Regions from separate parts of the Niveibacterium microcysteis genome, predicted to be linked through region 3. Evidence: predicted binding sites of a transcription regulator. Region 3 holds the regulator's gene; each other region holds the start of a gene.
What was found. Region 3 encodes sigma-54, which starts transcription at its own class of promoters, with help from an activator protein. Its sites were predicted from a motif close to TGGCACGCTTNCTGCTNA; they were not measured.

Region 1: a site for sigma-54 is predicted at 1,234-1,251, ahead of JY500_RS05690 (PEP-CTERM sorting domain-containing protein). Genes of this name have one in related genera too.
Region 2: a site for sigma-54 is predicted at 1,449-1,466, ahead of glnA (type I glutamate--ammonia ligase). Genes of this name have one in related genera too.

Annotation. Positions count from the first base shown of each region.
Region 1 covers NZ_CP071060.1:1,225,070-1,228,344, forward strand. The annotation lists gene JY500_RS05680 (PEP-CTERM/exosortase system-associated acyltransferase) at 1-83, opposite strand, end outside; gene JY500_RS05685 (ThiF family adenylyltransferase) at 238-1,104, shown strand; gene JY500_RS05690 (PEP-CTERM sorting domain-containing protein) at 1,310-2,245, shown strand; gene JY500_RS05695 (XrtA/PEP-CTERM system exopolysaccharide export protein) at 2,409-3,032, shown strand; gene JY500_RS05700 (XrtA system polysaccharide chain length determinant) at 3,067-3,275, shown strand, end outside.
Region 2 covers NZ_CP071060.1:3,915,447-3,918,721, reverse strand. The annotation lists gene nadA (quinolinate synthase NadA) at 1-634, opposite strand, end outside; gene JY500_RS17775 (rhodanese-like domain-containing protein) at 709-1,161, opposite strand; gene glnA (type I glutamate--ammonia ligase) at 1,533-2,942, shown strand; gene JY500_RS17765 (DUF4124 domain-containing protein) at 3,096-3,275, shown strand, end outside.
Region 3 covers NZ_CP071060.1:155,245-158,519, reverse strand. The annotation lists gene lptB (LPS export ABC transporter ATP-binding protein) at 1-521, shown strand, start outside; gene JY500_RS00700 (RNA polymerase factor sigma-54) at 538-2,007, shown strand; gene hpf (ribosome hibernation-promoting factor, HPF/YfiA family) at 2,019-2,342, shown strand; gene ptsN (PTS IIA-like nitrogen regulatory protein PtsN) at 2,460-2,927, shown strand; gene hprK (HPr(Ser) kinase/phosphatase) at 2,914-3,275, shown strand, end outside.

The sequences.
Region 1 (3,275 bases), 1.1 Mb from region 3:
ACCGCGTCGTCGAGCGCCGGAACGATCTCGAAATACTTGCTGAAGCTATCACCCAGATTGCCTGGAACCAGTTCGGCTGACATCTTTGTCTCCGTGCCTGCGGAAGCTCTGTTGTGCCAATCGCCGGGCGTATTGCCTTAATGCGCCGCTAACGTGAGGCTATGATGACGTGAGCGCCTATGTGCTTGCCGGCCTGTGCGGCTGATTACTTGAGGAGCGTCAGAAATGAATCAAAGTATGGCGTCAGGTTTTGATTACGACAACGCGTTCTCGCGCAACCTCGGCTGGACGACCGAAGCCGAGCAGGCTCGGTTGCGTGACGCGCGCGTTGCCGTCGCGGGTCTCGGAGGGGTCGGGGGCTTCCACGTCACGACGCTCGCGCGTCTTGGGGTCGGCAAGTTCTCGATCGCGGATTTCGACGCCTTCGACTACCCGAACTTCAACCGTCAAGCCGGTGCCATGGTCAGCACCGTTGGTAAGCAGAAGGCGGAAGTCATCACTGCGATGACCAAGGACATCAACCCTGAGGCTGACATCCGCGTGTTTCCGAAGGGCGTCGATGAGTCGAACATCGAGGCCTTTCTGGACGGCGCCTCGGTCTATGTTGATGGCCTCGACTTCTTTGCCTTCAAGGCTCGCCAGCTCGCTTTCGCGACCTGCCACCGGCTCGGCATACCGGCAGTGACTGCTGCTCCGCTCGGGATGGGAACCTCAGTGCTGGTCTTCTTGCCGGGCGGCATGAGTTTTGAGGACTATTTTGGCTTCGAGGGGCGATCCGACACTGAAAAGGCGCTTCGCTTCCTGGTTGGGCTTGCCCCTCGTCGTTTGCACAACGACTACCTGGTTGAGCCGAACCGAATCAGTCTCAAGGATCGCAAAGGGCCGTCCACCGTCATGGGTTGCATGCTGTGCGCTGGCGCCGCTGCAACCGAGACACTCAAGCTGATCCTCAATCGCGGCGGCGTCCGCGGCGCGCCGTGGGGTTATCACTTCGATGCCTACACCAACCGCTTGGTGCGCACCTGGCGACCCGGTGGGCATCGGAATCCCTTGCAGCGCATGGCGATCAGCATCGGCGCGCGCATGTTGGCCAAGTCCGCTTAGCCTGCGATCCGGTGGGTGTCGGCAGGCCTTACAGCCACCGGATTTGAAACTGAACGTGATCTGTCGTGCGCGGTTTTTGGGCTCTCTAAGTGTTTGATAAATCAAAGAATCGCAAGATCGGCTAAAACGTGGCACACCGGTTGCTTATAGCTATTCGACGGGCGAACTGGCCCCGATCGATAGAGATAACTGAAAGGAAGCAACCGTGAAACTGACTAAGCTCTCAAAGATTGCTGCGTCGTTGGTGCTCGTCGGTGCGGCTGCGCAAGCGGTCGCGGGTCCGGTGTACATCAACCGTGGTGCAAGCATCTTCGGTGACGGCAAAACCGGTGAAATCACTCAACTCGGTCTGACGGGTAGCCTTGCTACCTCGATCTACGAGCCGGTGGTTCCTGGCGGCCCGATTGGCCCCGGCGCCAAGATTTACGATACCAACATCAAGTCGATCCTGAATAACTTTGGCGTGATCGGCAACACCACGGGGGCGTCGATCAACGGCACTCCGGGCGTAAATATCAAGGATACCGCTTCGTCCGGTCAGCGCAATATTGACGCGCTCAATCCGCTCGATCCGCTGACGGATGATACCGAGGGCTTCAACACCCCGGGTGGTTGGGGCATGAGCTTCAACTACTACTTCACCGGCGGTATTAGCGCTGGCGGCACGCCGTATTTCAACGGCGGTTACTTCGACCTGTTTTATGTGAGCGGCGATGCCAACAACGGCAAGCAGCTTCTGCACATGAAGGTGAATGACTCCGATATCGCAGCTGCGAACTTGGATATCCTTGGTACCTTCACGTTTGATTTCAATGGTGACGGCGACATCACCGACGCGAACGAGACGGCTGATCCGTTCGTGGCTGGGTTCTGGAACGACATCCTGTCGGGCAAGACCTTTGCCGAAGTTGAAGGCGATAACGGAATTCTGTCGTGGTCGCTTGATACCAACGTCGATCCGCCGATCCCGACGCCGTCGCAACTTCGTGCCTTCGTCGGTGCCGATGGTAAAACCCGCTATGTTCGCCAGTCGCAACTCGACTCGTCGATCGACTTCGAAGTTCCGGAGCCGGGCACGCTGTCGCTGCTGGGTCTGAGCATGCTCGGACTGGCTGCCGGTGCACGTCGGAAGATGAAGTAACAAGTAGCTTCGCATCAAGCAAAGCGGAACGGCCCGAAAGGGCCGTTCCGCTTTTTTGCGGTCGACAAACCGAACCGTGTCATTTTTGGCGCATCCACTGGCGGGGCTCGCGTACCATCGTTCAGGCGTTTGCGTGTTTGTGCTCGTTCATTGGGGGGTCGTCATGGCTCGCGGTACTCTGGTCAAAGCGTCTTGGTTTGCATGTGTTGTGTCCGCTCTTGCATTGTTCGTTAGCGGGTGTGCTACTCAGTACCCGCCAGCGCCAAGCGGCGCTGTGGCGTCGGACTACAACTATCTGATCGGTGCTGGCGACATGCTGAGCGTTGTCGTGTGGCGCAACCCGGAGTTGTCGATGGGGGTTCCTGTTCGGCCCGATGGCAAGATCACGACCCCGCTGGTTGAGGATCTGCCTGCAATGGGAAAGGATCCCTCAACGCTCGCTCGTGACATCGAGAAGCAGCTAGCCAAATACATTCGGGATCCGATTGTCACCGTTGTGGTGACGGGTTTTGTCGGGCCCTACAGCGAACAGATCCGGGTTGTCGGCGAGGCCGCCAAGCCGCAGATCCTCCCCTACAAACAGAAGATGAGTCTTCTTGACGTCATGATCGCCGTGGGCGGTATCACTGACTTCGCGGACGGCAACAAGGCAAGCATTTTGCGCACTGCCGAAGGTGGCAAGCAGTACAGCGTTCGCTTGAAGGATCTGCTCAAGCGTGGCGACGTTTCCGCGAACGTGGATATGCGCCCGGGTGACGTTCTGATCATTCCCCAAGGTTGGTTCTAAGCACGTCTCGCCCACATTCGACAGGTCGTAAAAATTGGAAGAACTTCTCGCAAGTGCAATAGCTCACGCCCGCGGAATGTGGCGGTATCGCTGGTGGGGCTTGCTCGCGGCCTGGATCGGCGGTGTCGTACTGGCCGTGGTGGTGATGCTGATCCCCGACAAATACGAGGCACGCGCTCGCGTGTTCGTCGACACACAGTCGGTGTTGAAACCGCTCATGCAAGGTTTGGCGGTCCCAACCAA
Region 2 (3,275 bases), 1.1 Mb from region 3:
GTGTCAGGCCGCCGTATTCCTGATCCGGATCCCACACGACCATCTCTTCGAGCGGAATGCCCATCGTGTGGGCCGTCCAGCGGCCAAGGTGCTGATCCGGGAAGAAGAGGATCTTCGGGCGCTGCGCAAAGCTCCAGTCGAGAATCGTGCGTGCGTTCGACGAAGTGCAGACGATGCCGCCATGATCCCCGCAGAATGCCTTCAGGTCAGCCGCCGAGTTGATGTAGGTGACCGGCGTGATCTGCGCATCGGGCGATTCGCCCAGCACTTCGGTCAGCTCGCGCCAGCAGCGCTCCACTTTCGCCAGGTTGGCCATGTCGGCCATCGAACAGCCTGCGGCGAGGTCGGGGAGGATCGAGATCTGATGCGGGTTGGAGAGGATGTCCGCGACTTCGGCCATGAAGTGCACACCGCAGAACACGATGTAGTCCGCGTCAGACTGGCCGGCCAGGTGCGATAGGCGTAGCGAATCGCCGGTCAGGTCGGCGTGCTGATACACGTCGGCGCGCTGGTAGTGGTGCACCAGCAGCACGGCCTTCTTGCCGAGGCGCGCGCGCGCGGCGCGAATGCGCTCCTGGGCCTCTTCGTCGCGCAGGGTGTTGAAGCGGTCAAAGCTGATGGGGGCAACTTGCATGGTTGAGCTCAAGAAAGTGGCGCCGGAGCGGCGCGCAATACTGCAGACCTGAAATGTGGCGCGGCGTTCCCGCCTCAGCCTTGGATCCATGGCAAGCCGGCGTGACGCCAGCCGCCGATGTGGCCACGCTGACCGTTCGCATCGCGGTCGCCTTCGAAGCCTTCCAGAATGTTGTAGCAGGCGGTATAGCCCTGCTGTTGGGCGAGGATCGCCGCGTTGTGCGATCGCGCGCCACTGCGGCACAGGAACAGAACAAGGGCCTCGCGATCGACCTGGTGCATGAGCTGTGCCAGGAAGTGCGGATTGCGCTCGCCGCCTGGCCAGCTGTTCCACTCGATTTCCACCGCATTGGGCACTCGACCGACCCATTCCCATTCCGCACGGGTACGCACATCCACCAGCACTGCGCCGGGCGCGTTTTGCCAGACGGTGAAGGCTTCGGCGGGCGTAAGCGCGCCGGAATAGCTGAGGCCAAGCTTTTCACCGCGGTCGCGGGCGAGGCCGAGCAGGTCGCTAAGGTGTCCCATTCAGGAAGTGCCGGAGTAGAGGTGGGGCGAAAAAAACGCCGGGCGGCGAGTATGCGCGCGCGGGCGCGCACCCGCAAGGTTTCCGCGTGCGACGCAGGCCCGCGCCAACTTGGCGCAAATGCACCAAAGCGGTGCTGTCGATGGTGCGACTGCACTGATTTGGGGCGTCCGTGCGCCCGCGAGGCGAGCCTTGCTCTGTGGCACAATACCGCGCCTTTCAAATCGAGATTTGTCCGGTTCGGGCTCGCGGCGCAGCCTGTGTCGCAAGGGTCGGTCGGGCCGCTCTTTGGCACGCTACGTGCTTTTTGAATCCGGATCGCGGTATTTGGCACCGCAGAATGTCAGTTGGCTTCCATACCTTAGGAGTGAATATGTCCCCGCAAGACGTCTTGAAGATGGTCAAGGAGAACGAAGTCAAGTTCGTCGACTTCCGTTTCACCGACACCAAGGGCAAAGAGCAACACGTCGGCGTGCCGGTTTCGGCCTTCGACGAGGAGAAGTTCGAGCACGGCCACGCTTTCGATGGCTCCTCGATCGCCGGCTGGAAGGGTATCCAGGCCTCTGACATGCTGCTGATGCCGGATCCGGCGTCTGCCTTCATCGACCCCTTCATGGACGAGACCACGCTGGTCCTGTCTTGCGATGTGCTCGATCCGACCGACATGAAGCCGTACGATCGTTGCCCGCGCGGCATCGCCAAGCGCGCTGAAGCCTTCCTGAAGGCTTCGGGTCTGGGCGACACCGCCTTCTTCGGTCCGGAACCCGAGTTCTTCATCTTCGACAGCGTCGAGTGGAATGTCGACATGTCGGGCTGCTCGGTCAAGATCAACTCGGAAGAAGGTGCCTGGGCTTCGGGCGAGAAGTTCGAAGGCGGCAACACCGGCCACCGTCCGGGCGTCAAGGGTGGTTACTTCCCGGTTCCGCCGGTCGACAGCCACAACGACATCCGTGCCGCGATGGTGCTGGCGCTGGAGCAGATCGGCATCCCGGTCGAAGTGCATCACCACGAAGTGGCGACCGCCGGCCAGAACGAAATCGGCACCAAGTTCAGCACGCTGACCAAGCGCGCTGACTGGACGCAGATGCTCAAGTACGTGGTGCACAACGTTGCCCACCAGTACGGCAAGACCGCGACCTTCATGCCGAAGCCGATCGTTGGCGACAACGGTTCGGGCATGCACGTTCACCAGTCGATCTGGAAGGACGGCAAGAACCTGTTCGCGGGCAACGGCTACGCCGGCATGTCCGAGTTCGCGCTGTACTACATCGGCGGCATCATCAAGCACGCCCGTGCGCTGAACGCGATCACCAACCCGCTGACCAACTCGTACAAGCGCCTCGTGCCGCACTACGAAGCACCGGTCAAGCTGGCTTACTCGGCGAAGAACCGTTCGGCTTCGATCCGTATCCCGTTCGTCAACAGCGACAAGGCGCGTCGTATCGAGACCCGCTTCCCGGATCCGGGCGCGAACCCGTACCTGTGCTTCGCCGCGCTGATGATGGCCGGTCTGGATGGCGTGCAGAACAAGATCCACCCGGGCGATGCAGCCGACAAGAACCTGTACGATCTGCCGCCGGAAGAAGACGCGCTGATCCCGACCGTCTGCTCCTCGCTGGATCAGGCCCTGGAAGCGCTGGACAAGGATCGCGAGTTCCTGACCCGCGGTGGCGTGTTCTCGAACGACTTCATCGATGCTTACATCGCGCTGAAGATGGAAGACGTGACGAAGATCCGCATGACCACGCACCCGGTCGAATTCGACATGTACTACAGCCTCTGATCGATTCGTCGATCCGAAGCACAGAGAGGACGGGCTTGCCCGTCCTTTTTTTTGTCCGGCGCCAGCGTGAAAGTGCATCGAATCGTGTCGGCGCTTGGCAGCCGGCGCGTCGGCGCCTACACTCGACGACCCGTCCACCCGCGTGACGTCTGCATGTCCACGATTCGCTGTCTGGCCGCTGTTGCGGCGCTTCTCTCTTCGCTGCCGGCCCATGCCGACATCTTCAAGTGTGTCGATCCGGTGTCGGGCAAGATCACCTACACGAACACCAAGATTGGCGAGAAGGGCTGCACGCTGTTGTCGCGCGATCAGAACGTGTCGTCCGTGCCCGGT
Region 3 (3,275 bases):
CCCACCTGCCGATCCACAAGCGGGCGCATCTGGGCTTGTCCTACCTGCCGCAGGAAAACTCGGTATTCCGCAAGCTCACGGTGGCCGAGAACATCCTCGCGGTACTTGAACTGCAGAAGCTGCCGAAGGACAAACTCGCCGCGCGGCTCGATGAGCTGCTGGGCGAGTTGGGCATCACGCACTTGCGCGATGCAACCGCGATGTCCCTCTCGGGCGGCGAGCGGCGGCGGGTTGAAATTGCCCGCGCGCTGGCCACCAACCCGCAGGTGATCCTGCTCGACGAACCCTTCGCCGGCGTCGACCCGATCGCGGTGATCGATATCCAGAAGATCATCCGCTTCCTGAAGGATCGCAACATCGGCGTGCTGATCACTGATCACAACGTGCGCGAGACGCTGGGCATCTGCGACCGCGCCTACATCATCACCGAAGGGGTGGTGCTCGCCAGCGGCCGCCCCGACGAAATCGTCCAGAACGACAAGGTTCGCGAGGTTTACCTCGGCGAGCATTTCCGACTCTGATCGCGCAACCCCCACGATGAAGCCCTCGCTCCAGCTCCGCATCTCCCAGCAGCTCGCGCTGACCCCGCAGCTGCAACAGTCGATCAAGCTGCTGCAGCTATCGACACTGGAGCTCAACAGCGAAATCGAGCGCATGCTGCTCGAGAACCCCTTGCTCGAACGCGAAGACGCCGAGTCGGACCCGGAAGCCTGGGGGCAATCCGCCACCACGCCGAGCGGCGACGAACGCACCGACACCGCCAACGATGCGGCGGCCGAAGCGGCCGAGACCTCGCCCGAACCGAGCGAGCCGAGCTTCGACGATGCCGGCAGCTATGACGACGGCCCCACCGAGTGGTCCGGCGAAGGTGGCGGCAGCGGCAATCGCGACGATGACGACGAAACGGATTTCCAGGAATTCCGTGCTGCGCAGACGAGCCTGCGCGACCACCTGGATGAACAAGTTGCCCTGATGCCGCTGTCGGACCGCGATCGCGCGCTGCTGCGCTTCATGATCGAAGCGCTCGACGACGATGGCTATCTGACCCAGCCGCTCGACGAACTGCTGGAGCTGTTGCCGCCCGAGTTTGAAGTTGACGTCGACGAGCTGCAGATCGCCCTCGCGCACCTGCAGAACCTCGATCCGCCGGGCATCGGCGCACGCTCGCCAGGCGAATGCCTGAAGCTGCAATTGCGCCTGCTGCCTGAGAGCGCTGCGCGTGAAGCCGCGATCATCATCGTTGAGCAGCATCTGGAGCTGCTGGCCGCGCGGGATTTCGTGCGACTCAAGCGGCATCTGGGTTGCAGCGACGAAACGCTGCGCGAGGCGCACCAGCTCGTTTGCAGCCTCGATCCGCGCCCCGGTGCGCGGTTTGCCGCAATCGAGACGCGATATGTGATCCCGGATGTGATCGTGCGCAAGGTGCGCGGCCACTGGAGTGCGACACTGAACCCGGACGCGATGCCCAAGCTGCGGATCAACCAGCTCTACGCCGGAATCCTGCAGCAGAACCGCGGCTCGGCCGGATCGCTGGCCGGGCAGTTGCAGGAGGCACGCTGGATGATCAAGAACGTGCAGCAACGGTTTGACACGATCCTGCGGGTATCCCAGGCAATCGTTGACCGCCAGCGGCAGTTCTTCGATTATGGGGACGTGGCAATGCGTCCGCTGACACTGCGCGAAATCGCGGAGCAGCTTGATCTGCATGAGTCGACGATCTCTCGGGTGACCACGCAGAAGTACATGGCCACGCCAAGAGGTATCCTTGAACTGAAGTATTTTTTCGGCAGCCACGTCGCCACGGATTCTGGCGGCGCGTGTTCAGCTACGGCGATTCGTGCGCTGATTCGCCAGCTGGTCGCGGCAGAGGATCGCAAAAAACCGCTATCCGATGCGCGGATTGCCGAGCTTCTCGGCCAGCAGGGGATTGTCGTTGCGCGACGAACCATCGCAAAGTACCGCGAGTCGCTCAACATCCCGCCGGTCAGCCAGCGCAAGATGATCTGAGAGGATAAATCATGAACCTGAACATCACCGGACACCATCTCGAAGTTACCGCCGCGCTCCGCGACTACGTAACATCGAAACTGGATCGCGTGATTCGCCACTTCGATCACGTCACGAGCGTTAACGTGATCCTGTCGGTGGAAAAGCTGAAGCAAAAGGCGGAAGTGACGGTACATGTACGCGGCAAGGACATTTTCGTCGAGAGCATTGACGAAGATTTGTATGCCGCAATCGACGCCATGACGGACAAACTGGACAGGCAGGTTCTCAAGCACAAGGAAAAGTCCTACGATCACGGCCACGAGGCGCACAAGCGCCAATCTGCAGAATCGTAATCACGGTCGCTCTAGTGAATCCCGGCGCGTAAGCTTGCGGAAAGCCCCCGCGCCGAACATGAGCTGACCCCGGATCTGCGCGCCTTCGGGCGCGCAGTGCATTTCTGAACCCCAAGCATGAATCTCATCGCCCCGCTGCTGCCGCCGTCCAATGTGCTCGTCGATCTTGAGGCGAGCAGCAAGAAGCGCGTCTTCGAACAGGCTGGCCTGCTCTTCGAAAACCATCAGGGACTCGCGCGCAGCGCCGTCTACGACGCGCTTTTCACGCGTGAAAAGCTCGGCTCCACCGGCCTTGGACAAGGCATTGCGATTCCGCACGGCCGTATCAAGGGCCTGCGCGACGCCGTCGGTGCCTTCATCCGCCTTGCGCAGCCCGTGCCATTCGAGGCCCCGGACGGCAAGCCGGTGAATCTGATGTTCGTGCTGCTGGTGCCGGAAAGCGCCACCGAGCACCACCTGCGACTGCTATCGGAGCTCGCACAGATGTTCTCCGACCGCAGCTTCCGCGATGCACTGGCGCAGGCCAGTGATGCGTCCGAGGCCCACACCCTGTTCGTGAACTGGAACCCGAATGCGGCGAACTAGCGTCGCCCGGATCTACGAGGACAACCGCGACCGGCTCGGCCTGAGCCATCTCGCCGGCCCGCTCGATGTCGAGGTTCAGGTTCCAAACGAGAAAGTGTGGCCAGCCGAGCTGGTAGGCCACCTCAACATCATCCACCCGAACCGCATTCAGGTGATGGGCGAGGCGGAGCTGGGCTGGATTCGTCGCCAGGCACGCGACAAGGTACAGCATCAGCTGGAAAGCATCCTGCTGGCGCACCCGCCAGCGATGATCGTGGCGGACGGATGTGAAGTGCCGCCGCTGATCCAGAGTGCGTTCGAAAGCGCACGCGTCGCAATGTTCACGACCTCGGCCGAGACGGCCCGCGT